Regions from separate parts of the Bacillus paranthracis genome, predicted to be linked through region 4. Evidence: riboswitches for the same ligand, from Rfam matches in the RefSeq annotation. Region 4 holds a riboswitch; each other region holds the start of a gene.
What was found. Region 4 has a riboswitch for S-adenosylmethionine ahead of mtnK (S-methyl-5-thioribose kinase). Riboswitches for the same ligand answer to the same signal wherever they lie in the genome.
Positions count from the first base shown of each region.

Region 1: linked by a shared signal. The riboswitch ahead of NLJ82_RS01825 (methionine ABC transporter ATP-binding protein) and the one ahead of mtnK (S-methyl-5-thioribose kinase) in region 4 are both predicted to bind S-adenosylmethionine.
Region 2: linked by a shared signal. The riboswitch ahead of NLJ82_RS12485 (ECF-type riboflavin transporter substrate-binding protein) and the one ahead of mtnK (S-methyl-5-thioribose kinase) in region 4 are both predicted to bind S-adenosylmethionine.
Region 3: linked by a shared signal. The riboswitch ahead of NLJ82_RS01095 (ABC transporter permease) and the one ahead of mtnK (S-methyl-5-thioribose kinase) in region 4 are both predicted to bind S-adenosylmethionine.

Region 1 covers NZ_CP101135.1:337,442-342,405, reverse strand. The annotation lists gene NLJ82_RS01840 (HXXEE domain-containing protein) at 1-21, shown strand, start outside; gene NLJ82_RS01835 (MetQ/NlpA family ABC transporter substrate-binding protein) at 193-1,035, opposite strand; gene NLJ82_RS01830 (methionine ABC transporter permease) at 1,057-1,722, opposite strand; gene NLJ82_RS01825 (methionine ABC transporter ATP-binding protein) at 1,712-2,731, opposite strand; SAM riboswitch class I at 2,855-2,961, opposite strand; gene NLJ82_RS01820 (cysteine hydrolase family protein) at 3,204-3,767, shown strand; gene NLJ82_RS01815 (hypothetical protein) at 3,999-4,148, opposite strand; gene pruA (L-glutamate gamma-semialdehyde dehydrogenase) at 4,335-4,964, opposite strand, start outside.
Region 2 covers NZ_CP101135.1:2,445,240-2,450,203, reverse strand. The annotation lists gene NLJ82_RS12495 (energy-coupling factor transporter transmembrane component T family protein) at 1-496, opposite strand, end outside; gene NLJ82_RS12490 (ABC transporter ATP-binding protein) at 489-2,189, opposite strand; gene NLJ82_RS12485 (ECF-type riboflavin transporter substrate-binding protein) at 2,200-2,748, opposite strand; SAM riboswitch class I at 2,887-3,002, opposite strand; gene NLJ82_RS12480 (aspartate/glutamate racemase family protein) at 3,156-3,836, shown strand; partial or broken gene NLJ82_RS12475 (glycosyltransferase) at 3,886-4,146, opposite strand; gene NLJ82_RS12470 (peptidoglycan D,D-transpeptidase FtsI family protein) at 4,518-4,964, opposite strand, start outside.
Region 3 covers NZ_CP101135.1:188,533-193,496, reverse strand. The annotation lists gene NLJ82_RS01100 (ABC transporter permease) at 1-872, opposite strand, end outside; gene NLJ82_RS01095 (ABC transporter permease) at 890-1,807, opposite strand; SAM riboswitch class I at 1,943-2,048, opposite strand; gene NLJ82_RS01090 (DUF3951 domain-containing protein) at 2,220-2,435, shown strand; gene NLJ82_RS01085 (hypothetical protein) at 2,452-2,955, opposite strand; gene NLJ82_RS01080 (hypothetical protein) at 3,230-3,676, shown strand; gene NLJ82_RS01075 (multidrug effflux MFS transporter) at 3,710-4,921, opposite strand.
Region 4 covers NZ_CP101135.1:3,814,097-3,819,060, forward strand. The annotation lists gene mtnA (S-methyl-5-thioribose-1-phosphate isomerase) at 1-901, opposite strand, end outside; gene mtnK (S-methyl-5-thioribose kinase) at 898-2,079, opposite strand; SAM riboswitch class I at 2,171-2,312, opposite strand; gene NLJ82_RS19605 (carbon-nitrogen family hydrolase) at 2,385-3,248, opposite strand; gene NLJ82_RS19610 (pyridoxal phosphate-dependent aminotransferase) at 3,263-4,441, shown strand; SAM riboswitch class I at 4,506-4,611, shown strand; gene mtnW (2,3-diketo-5-methylthiopentyl-1-phosphate enolase) at 4,676-4,964, shown strand, end outside.

The DNA of each region.
Region 1 (4,964 bases), 1.8 Mb from region 4:
GCTAGCTACTTTCATTCATAAAAAAGACCAGGAAAACTCCTGGTCCATTACTCTACTTAACAAACATTGGATTCTATGTTATACAGAATTGGAAGGTACAGAATTAGGGTTTGTTTTGTTTGTTAAGTAGATTATATGTTGAACGAACTAACAGCGGAGGGGTTCCTTCTGTTAGTCCATTAAACCCAATCATTATTTTACGATTTTTTCAAGCTCATCAAGTGAAAGATCTACTGAAATTGAACCATCATTTGTTTCTTTCTTAATTGCATCTGTTACTTCTTTTGAATGATATAGTTCAATTACTTTTTTCAGTGTTGGATCATCTTTATCTTTCGTACGAGCTGCGAAAATATTAATATATGGCTTCGCATTTTCATTCTTTGGATCTTCTAAGAAAATTGGATCCTTCGCTGGATCTAATCCAGCTTGACCAGCAACACCGTTATTAATAACTGAAGCTGCTACATCTTTTAATACACGAGGTGTTTGCTGTGCGATAACCGGTGTAATTTTTAACTTCTTCGGATTTTCAGCAATGCCGCTTGGATCTCCAAATAGACCAAAGTCTTTTTTAAGCTTTAATAACCCAGCTGCATCAAGAAGTTTTAATGCACGTGCTTGGTTCGTTGGATCATTTGGAATCGCAATTTCTGAACCATCTGGAATTTCATTTGCTTTCTTATGTTTTTCAGAGTATAAACCCATTGGTGCAATTTGCGTTGTACCAACAGCTGTAATATCTAGCTTATGCTCCTTTTTAAATTGCTCTAAGAATGCAATATGCTGGAATGAATTTAATTCAATATCTCCATCAGCTAACGCTTTATTTGGCGTTGTGTAATCAGAGAACTCAACCAGTTTAACTTTAATTCCTTCTTTTTCAGCTTTTTCCTTTACAATTTCCCAAGCGTTTCCATCCGTTCCAGTTACACCAATGCGAACTGTTTTCTCTTTTGTTCCTGCATCCGAGCAGCCACTTAACGCCGAAATTCCTACAATTGCTGATAATGCAAATGCTAAAATTTTCTTCATTTCCTTTTCCCCACTTCCTTTTTATGATCTGCGTAAAAAGACTTTCGCAAAGTAGTTTCCTAAGTTTTGAGCTAACTGTACAAGAATGATAAGTAAAACGACCGTTACGAACATAACTGATGTATCAAAACGTTGATAACCATATGTCATTGCTAAATCACCAAGACCGCCGCCACCGACAAGCCCCGCAACCGCAGAAAATTCAATTAAACCAACTGTCATAAATGTAACACCTAAAATTAATGGCGCTAACGCTTCTGGTACAAGGATTTCAAAAACAATTCTAATTGGTGAAGCACCCATCGCTTGCGCTGCTTCGATTACCCCTTTCGGAACAGAAACAAGATTTGTTTCAACCATTCTAGCAATACCGATTGATGCAACTAACGTCATTGGGAAAATTGCTGCCGCCGTTCCAATTGTCGTTCCGATAACACTTCTTGTTAGCGGGCTTAAAGCTACTAAGAATATGATGAATGGAATTGGACGAATTGTATTAATGATAATATTAAGAATAGAAAAGACCCATTTATTTTCTAAAAAGTTTCCTTTTCTCGTTACATATAAAAGTAAACCTAGAGGTATACCAAGAATTGTAGCGAATATAAGGGTTACAATTACCATTAAGAGGGTATCCCCCGTCGCATCTAATATGCGCGGCCAAAATATACTCCAATCAACTCGCATGAGCTTCTACCTCCTTCAGCTGCACTTGCAGTCTTAGATGTTGTAATGCTTTTTGAATTTCCCTCTGTTCACCTTGCAATTCTACAAGAAGATTTCCAAATAACACATTTTGAAGTTCAATAATATTTCCGTACAGTACATTTACATCGACATTATAGTTTTTTGCGATATATGATAGTACTGGCTGTCCTGTCTCCTCACCAGTAAATGTTAGACGATAAATCTGACCACCATTTTGAATTTTTGCTAAAACACTTTCCGGTAAATGATCATTAATAACAGAACGTACAAAGTTTTGAGTCGTCTTTGTTTTTGGTTGTGTGAAAACATCAAACAGTTTTCCTTCTTCAATAACTTTTCCTTTCTCCATTACAGCTACACGGTGACAAATTTCTTTCACAACATGCATTTCATGTGTAATAAGAAGAATTGTTAAATTATATTCTCGATTTACTTTCTTTAATAAGTTTAGAATTTCTGTCGTTGTTTCTGGATCTAAAGCTGATGTTGCCTCATCACATATAAGAATATCTGGTGATGTTGCAAGTGCTCTAGCAATACCAACACGTTGCTTTTGTCCGCCTGATAGCTGCTCTGGATAATTGTTTGCTTTATCTTCTAACCCTACAAACTTCAGCAATTCATTTACTCTTTCTTTTATCTCATTCTTTGGTACTTTCGCTAACTTTAATGGATAAGCAATATTCCCAAACACTGTTCTTGAATTAAATAAATTAAAGCTTTGAAAAATCATCCCGATTCTTTGTCTTAGCTTCCGTAATTCTTTCGTCGACAATGATGTAATATCTTTATCATCTATTGAAATCGTTCCTGCCGTTGGTCTCTCTAACATGTTTACTAGGCGTAATAATGTACTCTTTCCAGCGCCACTAAAACCGATAATGCCAAAAATTTCGCCTTTCTCAACTGATAACGTTACATCCTCCACCGCATGAACAGATTGCCCACCTGATTCATATACTTTACTTACATTATTAAAAGAAATCATTTTTCCCCCTCCTATATGCTGTAAAAACTTGAAGCAGAGCTCTCGAGGTAAAATAAAAAGTGCTCTCCTTCTTATCAACCATAAAGATAAGAAGGAGAGCACTTATATGTACTCGTTCACATCTTCTCATCTTCCAAGCCTTTCATAGACTTGCTGGAGTTAGCACGGTATTAAAAAAACCCGTTGCTGAGGTATCGTAGGGCCAGTCCCTCCACCTCTCTGGATAAGAATGTATCGATTTAATTGTCGTTTAATTAATTCTCATTATAGAACTCAGAATAATAAGAGTCAATACATTTTTTAGAAAAATATTAATTATTTCTTTATTAAAATTTTCAGATGAAAAATTCAAGAAAAAATAGTAATATTTAAAGTTATGTAAAATTCTCCTCTTGCATATTTTTTAAAAGGATAATCTTCTCTACTAATTGAATACCATTATTTGAATATGAAATCGGAGGAAGATAAATATATGAAAACAGCTCTTTTACTCATTGATATTCAAAATGATTATTTTCCACACGGCAAAATGGAATTACGTAATCCAGTCGAAGCAAGCGCATATGCCCGTCGGCTACTACAGCTCTTTAGAAAGAAAAACGAACCTATTTTTCATATCCAACATGTAGCAATAAAAGAGGACGCTACTTTTTTCCTACCCAATACAGAAGGTGTACATATTCATGAAAGCGTGCGCCCACTTAAAGAAGAAACCGTTATACTCAAACATTATCCAAATAGTTTTCGCGAAACCGATCTTCTAGAGCAATTACAACGTTTAAATATTGAGCACCTCGTCATATGCGGGATGATGACTCATATGTGTATTGATGCTACCGTAAGGGCTGCCTTTGATTTCGGCTTGCAATGTACTGTTATACATGATGCTTGTGCGACAAAAGATCTTTCTTTTAAGAATGCTACGATACCCGCTGTTTATATTCATAATACAATTTTAGCTAGTTTAAATGGCGTATATGCAAATGTAATGAGTACAGAGGAGTTTTTAGCTACAAAAAAACACTCTCTTCAGTGAGCAAAACCGAAAAGAGTGTTTCTTGTCAAACCATAGATTTTCTTTCAAATTGTATTATACAGGAAATCCTTAAAATGAATACAAAAAAATGTGACTAATAAGTCAACTTTTCTCGTTGTTTTATTTCTATTTACATGTTTATCCCGGTATTAATAGGGTTTAGCTAGTTCCACTTACCAAGTAGTAATATATGGTAAGTGTTTTTTGATTCAAATTAACTAGTTTCTCCTATTATTTATCTGTTTGTTTTTGTTTCTTTTTCAAATACTCCGCACGCAATTTTTCAATTTGCTGCTTTTTATCAAATTTGACAGGCGTCTGTTTTTCATGAAACTTTGCGACAGCTACCTGGCCTTTGTAATCCAATTGATATTTTCCCACTTTGTTCACCTACTTTTCTTATCTTTAAAGAGAATCTATTCAGCAAATATAAATATACCTCATTTTGCTGAAGTAAACCTTATTACTTTATTAGTTTTTCTACTGATTACTATGTTAATCCACATATAAAAATTTTTTCAAAAAAAAGAGATCTTCGCAGACTGCGAAGATCTCTTCTACTATTTCTTATAAAGTTTCAGAAGTAGTTTTTGCTTGCATGTGAAGCGCTAAGTAGTCAGGACCACCAGCTTTAGAGTCTGTACCAGACATGTTAAAGCCACCGAATGGTTGGTATCCTACGATTGCACCAGTACATCCACGGTTGAAGTATAAGTTACCTACGTGGAAGTCTTCACGTGCTTTTTCAATATGATCACGGTTGTTAGAGATAACTGCTCCTGTTAAACCGTATTCTGTATTGTTTGCAATTGCAAGTGCATGGTCAAAGTCTTTTGCTTTACAGAATGCTACTACTGGTCCGAAGATTTCTTCTTTCATTAAGCGAGCATCTTCTGCAACGTCAGCAACGATTGTTGGTTGGATGAACCAGCCTTTAGAATCGTCTCCTTCGCCACCTGCTAAAATTCTACCTTCTTCTTTACCAATTGCAACATAGCTCATTACTTTATCAAATGCAGCTTGGTCATTAACAGGACCCATGTTTGTACCTAATACAGCTGGGTTAGCAACTGTTAATTCTTTCGTTAATTCAACAGCACGATTTAATACGTGATCGTATACATCTTCGTGGATTACTGCACGAGAACATGCAGAACATTTTTGTCCTGAGAATCCGAATGCTGATGCAACGATAGA
Region 2 (4,964 bases), 1.4 Mb from region 4:
CTTTATATTCGGACTGTATATCAGGTATATAACGTAATGCGATATTTATCGCATAAGTAATTTTATAATGAATTCGAAATTTACTTAAGCTACTCACAAATTTGCTTGGATCAGTCGTATAAATAAAAATAAGTGTAAATGGTAATAACGTAAAATATTTTAACGAAAGTGTAGCTGCATAAAATAATGTTTCGTATGTAATTGTTGCATATCCAATATACATAAATGAAGTATACGATCCAGTTAATTCAGATCCATGGGTTGGTGTAATAAATAAGATCATGACAGAATTTAATAAACTAAATGTAAATATAACAGTAAAAACAATAAAAATTTTACGAAATGGAATTTTAGCAACTAAAAGTCCGATACATCCAATTATAAATACGAATAGCAATACGCGAAAATCAAAAAATAAAAAGGTAAGCGTCATACAAAAAATAAATAACAACAATTTCACTGCTCCGTTCATGCGATGAAAATATGTATTATACACCTTCCTCCCTCCTAATATCATTAAAATAAAGTTCCATAAATTTTTCAGGATTTGCAATACCACTAAATTTAACGAGTTTGAATAAAGAGCTCTCCTTTAAGTTCGCTCTTTGTAACGTTTCTGGATGTCCTAATACAATGGATGCGGTATGATTCGCAATAATCCTCCCTTCGTGTAAAACTATCGCCCTGTCTGCATATTCCAATGCGAGATTCATATCGTGTGTGATAAAAATAAATGATATTCCCTTTTTAGCTAATTTTCTAATAAACGACATAAACTGTTTATAATGATAATAATCTTGTCCCGCTGTCGGTTCATCTAATATGATAAGTTTTGGATTTGCTGTTAGTACAGATGCAATCGTTAATCTCTTTTTTTGTCCATAACTTAACGCCTGAATTGGCCAATTTCGAAATGGATACAAACCACAAATTTTTAACGCTTCCTCCGCTCTAAACTTAATTTCTTCCTTTGAAACCTTTTGTAATTTTAATGTGAATGAAACCTCTTCTATAACAGTAGGTTGTGTAATCATGTGATTTGGATTTTGCATGACATAAGATATAATCTCACCGCGTTTACGTATAGACCAAGAATTAATATTTACTCCATCAATTAAAATCCTGCCATTTTTTGTTTTGTTTATTCCTATAAGACTATGAGCTAATGTTGATTTTCCAGCTCCGTTATGGCCCAAAAGTGCTACAATTTCTCCTTCATATATGGATAAATTTACATTCTCTAATACTTTTTGTTTATTAGGATATGAAAATGATAAATTCTCTACTTTCAATAATTCTTTTTTTGTAGGAGTATCTTTACAAAAAGCTTTTTTCTCCATCCACTCTTTTATTACGCCACTAATACTTTCCTTATGAAGATTTTCAAGTGGATATATTACGTCATTATTACTATCAAAATGTAATCTTTTTAATCCTTCTATGTACATAGGTTCTCTTAATCCGATTAAGGGTAATATATTTGACGCTAAAATCTCATCTGGTGTCCCTATCGCAACAATTTCCCCTTCATCAATTAAAATAATTTTATCTAAATCCAGATTTAACATTTCTTCTATTCGATGTTCAATAATTACAATTGTTTTATTATATTGCTTATGTATATTTTTAATAAGTTCAATTGTATGTAAGCTGCTAGCTGGATCTAAATTTGCTAACGGTTCATCGAACAATAATATAGGAGCATTTGTTGTTAACAAACCCGCTAAAGAAACAGTTTGTTTTTGCCCTCCAGATAATTCATGCGGACTTTGTTTATGAAAAGTATGCATCCCTACCTTTTTTAATGACTCCGAGACAATCTTTTTCATTTCATCCTGATTTACACATTCATTTTCTAAATAAAAGGCTACATCTTCTTCTACTGTAAGACCAATAAATTGTGCATCTTGATCTTGTAAAATTGTGCCTACATGTTTACTCAGTTCAAAAACACTCTTTTTCCTCGGATCTTTTCCAGCAATTAAAATATTACCAGTACTAGTCCCTTCATAAGAAAATGGGATTAGCCCATTCATACAATGAGCTAACGTTGATTTCCCTGAACCACTTCGTCCAGCAATTAGCACTTTTTCCCCAGGATATATATGAAATGTAATGTCTTTCACAGTAGGCTGCGCTGCATGCTTATATTGAAAGTTGAATTGTTCAAAAGAAATAATTGGTTGCATTTTAATATCCCTACTTTTCAATTTTTAAATGTGCATGTTTCTTATTCGATTTAGCTAGGCCTATTGTAATTGGCAATCCAAGAACTAAAAATACAATAACGTCAGCAATTGTTGCACCTAACACTTGTATAACAATTTTGTCAAACGGTTCTCCCATTACAATAATATCGAATGCCCCAGCAAATATAATAGCAATGACAATTCCAATTAAGCCAGTAATGGCTAAATAAGAAATATCTCCCTTATTATATGTCCCGTTTTTCACACTAAAGCCAACTCTTTTTTGAATGAACCCCATTGCAAAGCCAATAATGCCTGAACTAATAACCCATCCCCACCAAATACCCCAGCCAGCGATTGTGTCTGTTACGGTATGACCGATAAGTCCTATTAACAGTCCTGCCACTGGACCAAATAACGCTCCAAAAACGGTTAAAATAGCTAATGCAGGTTTAATAAATGTATTTGGTGCAATAGAAAATCCCCAAAGTCCTAATATCCCGTATAATGCTGCTCCAATTCCGATTGCCACTACTAATTTTGTTGATAATTTGTTCATAACAATTCCCCCTCTTAATAGTCAACTTTTATTACTCTATATTTATTTTGAAAATGAATTATGCATCGACACTCCCTTTCTATACAACAAAAAATGACCTCTTACATAAGAGGTCATTTTCTTTCACGTTTAAGAATCCTCTTATCTTCCAAAAAACACATCGTGTTCTCCGCGGAATTAGCACCTTCCTATACATTTACATAGGGGTTGCTGAGGTATCATAGGGCCGTTCCCTCCACCTCTCTGGATAAGTATTAATTTGTAATTCGTATTATGGCATTAAGAAGTATAAATTTCAACACTTTTCTAATTATTTTTATTTTTTATTTAACGGCACGTTTAAATCATTGTATTCTTATCGGAATTATGAAATAATAAATTTAAAATAGTTACGGGAGGAATGTACGATGAAAGTAATTGGTTTAATTGGCGGACTAAGTTGGGAATCTACATCATTATATTATAAACATATTAATACACTTACACTCTCTCAATACGACCAAAATGCAAAGCTTGTTTTATATAGCATGGACTTTGGTGAAGTAACGACTTTATTACAAAATCATCAATATGAAGAAGTGAAAAACGAATTAGTTACTGTTGCAAAGAAGGTTGAAAAATCCGGAGCTGAATGTTTATTAATGTGTTCCAATACGGTCCATTTATTTGCTGAAGAAGTAGAAAGTGCAATATCCATTCCACTTCTTCACATAGGTGATGTAAGTGCTAAAGAAATGGTAGAACAGAATATAAAGCGTATCGGATTATTGGGTACGAAACAAACGATGGAACAAGACTTCTATAAATCACGTCTAGCAAACTATAACATTGAGACAATCATCCCAAATGAAGAGGAAAGAAATTTTATTCATCATGTTATTTTAAATGAATTAAGTAAAGGAATTATTTCAGAAACATCAAAAGAAAAGCTATTACAAATTACAAAATCATTAATTCAAAATGGCGCAGAAGGTATACTACTAGGTTGCACCGAAATACCGTTGCTCATTTCCCAAAACGACCTTACTGTTCCTGTTTTTGATACTGCTTTTTTACATGCAAATACTGCTGTGCAGTTTGCGGGATAATCATATAAAAGCATAAAGGTTGAGCCTCTATGCTTTTATATTCCCCACACTATTTATTTAAAAGAGATGTAATCACTGTAATTGCTTCATTTGAACCACCACAATCTAAAAAACTATCTTTCAGTTTTCGTATTCCATGCTTATACTTTTCATTTGAAAGAACATCGGTTACCGCTTCTTTTAACGTTTGCACATTAACATTCTCTTTCAATAACCGATGCGCGGCTTCAAGCTCAGTTAATCTTTGTGCTATCATTGGCTGGTCTTTATCGTGTGGAATGATGACAAATGGGACATTAAAATATTTAGCACTTCTTTCTCACTCCTTACATTTCAACGCTCTTAATAATCATACTGTAATAATTACCGTCAATCTTCCCCTAATAGTCCTAATATACTTGCTACTTTAGATTGATAAATAATTGTCAGTTATTTAATTAAAAAAGGCATCTACATAAGTAGATGCCTAACCGTGATAAGGAGTGTTCTGTGAGGTTAGAATAAGCTTTTCAGCTTGTCCTATGCTATCAATATATGATTTATTTTATAAAACGTGAACAATTGATAGAATGATTTTACCTTTCTATCACCCATTTTGAATCTATCCCTAAATTAAATGACTCTAGTTTCTATATTATTTCATATGTTTTAACCTTCTTGAGAGCTATCTATTTGTAAATTTTATCCAGTCATTCTCTTATTTTTCAATTCAAAATAAGCATCTAAAACTTCTTTTCCAATATCAGAGTTAATACCAGATTTATCATTCATAACCCACGGCACAACTACAGAGAATGCTACTTCTGGATTATCATATGGCGCATACCCTGCTAACGTTAAGTTATAACATTCTCTTCTCTCGCCCTTTTCATTTCTTCCAATATCGCTTTCTCCACCGTAAACTGTCTGTGCTGTTCCTGTTTTACCTGCTGGTTTATAAGATGCTTTTTGGAACGCCCTTACTCCTGTTCCATCACCCTCTTGGAATACCTTTCTAAATCCTTCTTTTACTTGATTTATATAATCCTCTTTCATATCAATTTTATTTAAAACAATTGGTTCTACTGCATGCACCACTTTACCAATCTCATCTTTTTGCGACGTTTGCTCTCTTACCTCTTGTACAAT
Region 3 (4,964 bases), 1.6 Mb from region 4:
AGCGCAATCATCAGTGATGGGAAGAAAAGTTGCCACCATTCCCCACTTAATAATGTCCCAAGCGCATCATTCGTCATTGTCCCCCAGCTTGCCGCCGGTGATTGTACTCCCAGTCCGATGAAGCTTAAAAATGATTCTGAAAAAATAGCCGCTGGAATTGTAAATGATAAATTTACGATAATAATACCTGTTAAGTTCGGAATGATATGTCCATATATAATCTTCATATGAGATGTGCCTAATCGTTCCGCTGCAATAACAAATTCTCTTTGCTTTAAAGATAAGACTTGCGCCCTAACGAGACGTGCCATACCAATCCAACCTGTTAATGCAAGGGCGATAATAATTGTAAAAAGTCCTGGTTTCATAATGATTAGCAATAAAATTACAATTAATAAATATGGGATACCGTATAATATTTCAATCCCTCGTACAATCCACTCATCTATTAACGTTCCAAGGCGATTACGCCCTCTCACATATCCACTAAATCCTCCAATTAGTACACCAAGTCCTATATCAAGAACAGCTGCTACTAATCCAACTACTAACGAAATTTTCCCACCAGCCCAAGTACGCGCCCAAATATCTCTACCTAAATCATCTGTTCCAAACCAATGCTCACTACTAGGAGGTAGATTTGTCGCCTCTTTTACTTGTTCACTCGCAGTAAAAGTGGTTAAACTTTCACCGATAAGAGAAAAAATAATAATGAGTAACAATGTCACCGTTCCTAGAACTGCGATTGGATTCGATACAAACTTACGAAACACTTCTTTTTTTCTGCTAATTGCTTGCTGATCTTTATTTCTCGTTAATTCTTTTTTCTCTTCATTTGTCAATAACTGTTTATTAATTTCATAAGCACCCATTTAAATATCCTCCCTCCTTACGTAATAGAACGAATACGCGGATCAACAATACGATGAATAATGTCTGTAATGAAAATACAAAAAATTAATAATGCACTATAGAAAATCGTTGTCCCCATAATGACTGGATAATCTCGGTTAAAAATACTATCTACAAAATATTTTCCGAGACCAGGAATTGCAAAGATTTTTTCAATAATAAAAGTCCCCGTTAACAACCCAGCCATTAACGGCCCAACAAATGTAAGTACCGGAACAATTGCATTTCGAAGAGCATGTCTTATAATAATTTTCTTAATCGGTATACCTTTCGCTCTCGCTAACTTAATATAATCACTCTGCAGTACTTCGATCATATTAGAGCGAACAAACCTTGTAATCACTGCGATTGGTCCTAACGCTAATGCAAAGGATGGCAATACCGTATGTTCAAATGTACCCCAAGAGGCTACTGGTAAGAGCTCGAATTGAATAGCGAATACTTGTATAAATAGTGGTGCTAAAATAAAACTCGGAATAGAAATACCGAGGATGGCAAGTAAACTTACACCATAATCAATTACTTTCCCATGATAGAGAGCAGCAAATGTACCTGCAGCAATTCCGACTAGCAATGAAATAATAAGTGCTTGTAAACCAATAATTGCTGATGGACCAAAGCCAGTTGTTATGATTTCTGATACACCTTGCCCGGTTGATTGAACAGATTCACCAAAATCAAAATGAACTACGCCGTCTAAATAAGCAACATATTGATTCCATAACGGTTCATCAAGGTGATACTTCGCTCTCATATTTTGCACAACTTCCTCCGGAAAGATCTTTGCATCTGATGAAAATGGATCCCCCGGAATAATATGCATAATTAGAAATGTCACCGTCGTAATAACCCATAGTGTGAACACCATAACCGATAATTTTTTAATTACATACACTCCAATACCCCCTAAACACATATATTTACTTAGTTTTATGAACGTGCTTTTTCCATTACTCCCTTTTCCCTTTTTAGAATACAAAAAGCCTTGATCTTAAAAAATAAGATCAAGGCTTAATAAACAAAGGCCCATCACTTATCTTTCAAGACTTGCTTGCTGGAATTAGCACGGTGTTCCTATTACAGAACCCGCTGCTGAGGTGTCATAGGGCCAGTCCCTCTACCTCTCTGGATAAGTAAATTGCTATTTTATTATTTGGTTCAAATTGTATATTTCGAATTATAATTCTGAAAAAATGAAAAGTCAATCAAATTGGGTATATTTAGAAAAATCAGTTTTTAATAGTGTATTTATCTAAATTACAGTTTTTCGCCTATAATAAAAAAACCGATATGAAAGGAGTTATATGATGGATCCCTTACTTCTAGCAACTATAGGATTACCATTAACAATCGTTATACTTGTTATCATTGGATTTTATAAACTTTTCATTAAAAAGAAAAGCATTACCTCTTTTTACACCCCCTTTGATAATATTACCGGGCAAACTATTTCCGAATTTCACGAAGAACAGAAGGTATTAGTATCCGAGGATGAAGACGGCGATGGTAAGAAGAAAAAATAACCTTGCACAGGCAAGGTTATTTTTTCGTTTCTGCTTGAAAACGTTTATAGTATGTCGATGCTGTTGCAAAATTAATTTCTATATCACGAATCAACGATGAATCTTCTTCTTTAGCTAACTTCTGTAATTTTTTCATTGCTTGTTCCGATTCATTCAAGAAACCGACATATACCTCATGTTCTTGCTCTTTCGACTTCGGAACACGAATTTCTTTTCGTATATGATCAATATCTTCTAACATGCTCGTCGTTACCTTTTGCACATCTTCTTTATATGTAGCAGTCGTTATTTCCTTACCGCCCTTTTCTTTTGCCACTTCAAATAACTGCAGTGCGTTATTAATTTCTTTATTCATTTTCAAATCGTATTTTTCATGTACTGCACGGTATTCTTTCATTTCTTCTGTTTGTTCTGTAGATTGCTCTACCTTTTCTTTCGGTTCTTTCGTATCCTTATTTCCATTACATCCTGCTAGAAGGATCATACTTCCCATTACAGCAATACCCAAAACCTTCTTCATCTCTTCTTCTCCTTTTATCTACAGCTACTACTCATTATAGTTTCTTTTATCTCCACTTGTTATTATACCGAGAACATCCTACTTTTTACACTTAAGACGACATCGTAATATATATACCAACATGTTTGTCACAGTATCGTCACTTTATACAAATAACTTTTGCACTGCTTTACTACAGCACCTTACAAAACTGTAAGCACACATAAAGAACAAACCATGCTAGACTTACATATGCATAACGCAAACATATGTAAGTTTTTAAGGAGAATCATCTATGTACAATACAATGCCTTTTATGGGAGAAGATATTCGTGTACTTATTCGCGAAAAATCACTTCATATCGAAAATACAGAGAGCCTTCGCCGCGTATTAAAAAAGAAGCATGCTCCATTTAAGTTAGCCCAATATTTAAAACAACAACATACAAATCAATTTCATACAGTGCTAAATATATCAGATAAATCATTAACAATCGAAATCATCGGTCATGTCTACATTGGAAACTTCGCAGATATCTTAAAAGAAATCCCACGTATACCGAAAATTGCTCCTATTATCGTTAAAAAAGCGTATAAAATTACCGACCATACCGATATTATCGACTGCGGGGAAAAAGAAGTTGATAGTAATCGCTGGGTGTGGGATAAACTTGCTATTTTATATGATACGATCATGAATAATATGTATGAGGTATTTGAAAGAAATGAAAAAAAGAACTGATTCAAATATTCCCTTTGAATCAGTTCTTTTTTGTTAAGCCTCTAAATTTTGTCTTGCTTGCAGTTCAAACTGCTTTTCACTTCTTCTAGCCATAAATAAATAGCATAGTACCGCACCAATTTCACAAAGAGCTATTACAACACCCATCGGTAATGCGGTATTACTTCCACCAATACCTACTAGCGGTGCAACAAGCGCTCCTGAAATGAACTGTAATAAGCCTAATAAAGCTGATGCTGTTCCTGCAGCTTGTTTTTGATTTCTCATCGCTAATGAGAACCCAGTTGTTGAGACAACCCCAACACTTGATACGACAAGGAATAACGAGCATAAAACACCAATTAACCCTATTCCTAATAAGATTGTTAGTAGTAAAGATAAACCACCAACAGCTGCAATAACAATACCAGAGACAAATAATGTCTTCTCATTCACTTTCCCTGCTAAACGACCCGTAACCTGACTCGCAATAATAATACCGATACCGTTGATTGCAAAGAATAAACTAAATTGCTGTGGTGATGCTCCGTATATGTTCTGCAACACAAATGGTGAGCCCGAAATGTATGCAAACATTGCCGCCGTTACTAATCCTTGTGACAATGCATATCCCATAAACAAACGGTCCTTTAACAGTTTTCCGTACGTCGCTAACGTCCCTGACAAACCGCCTGTTTCTCTTTCTTCAGGAGGTAATGTTTCACGTAATACGAAAGTAGCTGATATTAACATAAATACACTTATTGCTCCGAGAACGATAAAGACACCGCGCCACGTTGTAAACTGTAATAATTGTCCCCCAATAATCGGTGCCAAAATAGGTGCTGCTCCGTTTACTAACATAAGCAGTGAGAAGAATTTCGTCATTTCAGAACCTGAATACATGTCACGTACCATTGCACGTGATATAACAATTCCGGCTGATCCTGAAGCTCCTTGTAGGAAGCGTAATAATACTAAAGTCCAAATAGATGGTGCAACAGCACAAAGTAAAGAAGAAGCAACATAAATAATAAGAGCAATAATAAGAGGTTTGCGTCTTCCGTAAATATCACTAATTGAGCCAACAAATAATTGTCCTACTGAAAGCCCAAGCAAACAAGCTGTTAATGTAAGCTGTGCTAGAGATGCACCTGTTTGCAAGTCATCCGTTAATTTCGGTAACGAAGGCAAATACATATCAATAGATAATGGTCCAATCGCCGTAAGTGTTCCTAATACAAGAATCATCCATAACCTGTTCATCTTTACAGGCTTATATATTTCCTGATTAACTTCATTCACTTTT
Region 4 (4,964 bases):
AAATTTTCGTAACTTCTGTTTCATCTCTTTCTTCAATAACAATTTCTGCACCTGTTTGTTTCGTAATATCAAATGTAGATAGTGGAGCTGCAACGTAGAACGGGATATCGAAATACTTTGCTAATATAGCTAAATTCATCGTTCCGATTTTATTTGCTGTATCCCCATTTGCGACAATTCGGTCCGCTCCTACAATAATTGCGTTGATTTCTTTCGTTTGAATAGCATGAGCTGCCGTATTATCTGTAATAAGTGTTACATCAATACCTGCCTGTTTTAATTCCCAGGTCGTTAAGCGACCGCCTTGTAAAACCGGTCTCGTTTCACATGCATATGCATGTAAATGTACACCTTTTTCTTTCCCAATATAAAACGGTGCTAATGCAGTACCATATTTAGCAGTTGCAATACTGCCAGCGTTACAAATTGTTAAAATGTTATCACCGTCTTTAAAGCATGTTAATGCATGTTCTCCAATACTCCGGCATACCGCTTCATCTTCTTGCTGAATACGAAGCGCTTCTTCTTCTAATATTTTTTGCGCTTCTTTTATTGTAGTAATTTCTTGAATAGATTCTCTCATACGATCGATTGCCCAAAATAAATTGACTGCTGTCGGGCGTGACGTCCCTAAATAATTACAATCTCTATTAAACTTCTTTTGAAATTCTTCAATATGTAAAGTAGTATATTTTTTTGATGCAAGCGCCAAGCCAAATGCAGCTACAATTCCAATTGCAGGTGCTCCTCGTACTTCTAGCATGACAATACTTTTCCATACCTCTTCAATCGTCGTTAATGTTTTGTATTCTGTGCTATGCGGCAACTTTGTTTGATTTAATACTGCAATGGCATCACCTTTCCAACTGACAGACCTCGGAATCGTAACAACTGTACTCATGCTTTTACCCCTCCAGAAACTGTCTGTTGGAATAATGCTCGGAACAGTTGAATATCAGCGTTCTTAGATTCATATTTTATTAGTTCTCTACCTAAGGATAACGCTTGTTTCTTAGCTTGAATTCTCGTTTCTTTATTTGCTATTTCATCTAAATCAGCTACATGTGCTAAGCCAATTGTTCTTCGGATAAGCTCACATCCAGCAAATCCGACCACATCCGTAAAAATATTTTGCAAAATAATCGGCAACCATTGTTTCTCTTTCGTATATGCTTCTACACCTTCTCCAATCCATAACTTCGTAAAAGTGTCTACGAAATAGCTCCATGTTTTCTCAATATGGAAAAATAGCACACTTCTCTGTTCTTCCTCTCTAGATAGAGCATTTAATAATAGATTTGCAATAAATTGCCCGATGTCAAATCCAAATGGACCGTACGTTGCAAATTCTGGGTCAATCACTTTCGTTTCAGAAGGTGATGAAAAAATACTTCCAGTATGTAAATCTCCATGAATGAGTGCCTCTTTTCTCGTTAAAAATTTATATTTATATTGCGCTACTTTTAGTTTTAAAGTTTTATCACTCCATAGTTCATCTACAGCCAATTGTAACTCCGACTCATAATCATTCGTATCGTAATGCCCAAACGGATCTGTAAACACTAAATCTTCTGTAATTTTGCAAAGGTCTGGATTTACAAATGTACCTTCTAGTACCCTTTTCTCTTCTGACTGTAAACCAAAATCTGAAGTATAAAATAAAACATTCGCTAGAAAACGACCGATATGCTGGGATAGAAGTGGATACTCTTCTCCATCTATTAATCCTTTTCTTGTAATAGTTAATTTTGATAAGTCTTCTATGATTGTTACCGCTAATTCTTCATCATGACTATACACTACCGGCACATATTCCGGCACATACTTTGCAAAAATTTGCAGCGCCTTACTTTCAATCGTCGCTCTTTTTATAGACAACGGCCAGCTCTCACCAACTACTTTCGCATATGGTAGTGCTTGTTTTATTATAATAGACTTCTCTCCATCATCTAATTTGAACACGTAATTTAAATTTCCATCTCCAATTTCATGACAAACTACATTTGCTTTCTTTTCAAAATAGCCATGTTCTTTCGCATATTGTACAGCGGTTACTTCTGTTAATGAATAATATCCCATCGTCTTCTCCCCCTTTTTTTAATTCAGAGGTTTTTCTAACACAGAAAAACCTCTTTCCACTAAGAAAGAGGTTTGAAGTTTATCTTCTCCCCTCTTATCTGCCAGAAAGTTTTACTTTCTGCTGGAATTAGCACCGTGCCTTTTGGCGTCATAAACGCCCCATTTCACAATGGTATTACGGTCGGTTGCTGGGCTTCATCGGGCCAAATCCCTCCACCTGCTCTTGATAAGAGTTGTATAATTTTTTAGAATTTTTAACTTTATGTTGAAGACTATACCAAGAATAAAAATCACTTGTCAACATTTTATTTGTATAATTCTGGACGTCGATCCGCAAAAACTGGAATTCCTTTGCGTACTTCTTTAATTTTCTCGAATGTAAGCTCTCCAAATAGAATTGATTCTTCTTCATTTGCTTCTACAACAACTTCGCCCCAAGGATCGACAATTAAAGAATGGCCAGCAAACTCATTATTTGGATCCTTCCCTGCCCTATTACATGCTACAACATAACACTGATTTTCAACTGCTCTTGCTTGTAATAGTAAACGCCAATGCGCTAAACGAACTAATGGCCATTCAGCTACAACAAATAAAACTTTTGCACCTTTAGCAGTATGAACGCGCATCCACTCCGGAAAACGAATATCATAGCAAATGGTGCCGGCGCACTCTACATCATCTAACTTAAATTCACCAGTACGATTTCCAGCGATTAAATATTTATGTTCATCCATAAGCTGAAATAAATGCACTTTACTATATTCATTGACTAGTTCTCCTTTATTCGTTACAACATACATTGTATTTGTAACACCTTGTTCCGTTTGCTTTGCTATAGAACCACCAACAATATGTACACCATATTGTTTCGACCATTCTATCAACTTTTCTTTCGTTTCCAATCCATCCCTATCTGCAATTTCAGAGAGTCTCGTTAAATCATAACCTGTTGTCCATAGTTCTGGTAAAACAATAACATCTGGTCTTTCTTTCATCGCTTCACTTATTTTATTTTTAGCATTCTCAATATTTTTTTCTACATCTCCAAAGACAATATCCATTTGAATACATGCGACTTTCATTTTTTCAGCCCCATTCTTATTTTTTTCTTTACAAAATACTGGAAAGATTATATCATTTGTCACTAGAATTGTAACAACTTTCAAAAGAGGTGGAAAGTATGAAATCATTTCAACCTTCTGAGATAGTAACATCATTGCCAACACAATTTTTCGCTTCACTTGTTGCAAAAGTTAACAAAGTTGTAGCAGCTGGTCACGATGTTATTAATCTAGGTCAAGGTAATCCAGATCAACCAACACCGCAGCATATCGTAAAAGCTTTGCAAGATGCTGCAGACAAGACCATTCATCATAAATATCCGCCATTTCGCGGACATGAAAGCTTAAAAGAAGCCGTGGCAACATTCTATCAACGTGAATATGATGTAGTAGTAAATCCGAAAACTGAAGTTGCTATATTGTTTGGTGGAAAGGCTGGATTAGTAGAATTACCAGTTTGCTTTACAAACCCTGGTGATACCATTCTCGTTCCCGATCCAGGCTATCCAGATTATTTATCAGGAGTTGCTTTAGCGAAAGCACAATTTGAAACAATGCCGCTTATTGCAGAAAATAAGTTTTTACCGGATTATACAAAAATTGACGACTCTATTGCCGAGCGTGCAAAATTAATGTTTTTAAACTATCCAAATAATCCGACCGGTGCTACTGCATCAAAAGATTTCTTTGATGAAACCATTCATTTTGCTAATAAACATAATATATTAGTCGTTCATGATTTTGCTTACGGTGCGATTGGATTCGATGGTCAAAAACCTGTTAGTTTCTTACAAGCAGATGGTGCCAAAGATACAGGAATCGAAATTTACACATTATCGAAAACTTTCAATATGGCTGGCTGGCGCATCGCTTTTGCGGTAGGGAATGAAAGTGTCATTGAAACAATTAACTTATTACAAGATCATATGTATGTTAGTATTTTTGGTGCCATTCAAGATGCTGCCCGCGAAGCACTATTAAGTTCACAGTCTTGCGTCATAGACCTTGTAAATAGTTACGAATCTCGAAGAAACGCTCTTATTTCAGCTTGTCACTCAATTGGTTGGAATGTAGACATTCCAACAGGGTCATTTTTTGCATGGCTTCCTGTTCCAAAAGGATATACTTCTGAGCAATTTTCTAATATTTTACTAGAAAAAGCACATGTCGCAGTTGCTCCTGGTGTTGGATTTGGTGAGTATGGTGAAGGGTACGTCCGTGTTGGTCTCTTGCATACAGAAGATAGATTACGAGAAGCCATTAATCGAATTGATAAATTAAATTTTTTCAAAAAGTAATTGACAACATGAAAAATATCTGACAAAATTCAGTTATCTTAAAAATTTAAACATTTCTAAATACTTCTTATCAAGAGCAGGTGGAGGGACGAGCCCGACGAAACCCGGCAACCGATCTACAATTGTAGACACGGTGCTAATTCTCGCAGCATTACGCTGACAGATAAGGAGCTGGTTGTAAAAAAACCTCTCCTTAGCTGAGAGGTTTTTTTATTTAACTAGGAGGTTATAACAATGAGCGGAATTATAGCGACATATTTAATCCATGATGATTCACATAACTTAGAAAAAAAAGCTGAACAAATTGCACTCGGTTTAACAATTGGCTCTTGGACACATTTGCCACATTTATTGCAAGAACAATTAAAACAACATAAAGGCAACGTCATTCATGTTGAGGAATTAGCTGAACATGAACATACCAATTCGTATTTACGTAAAAAAGTAAAACGCGGAATTATTAAAATTGAATATCCGTTATTAAATTTCAGTCCAGATTTACCAGCTATTTTAACAACTACAT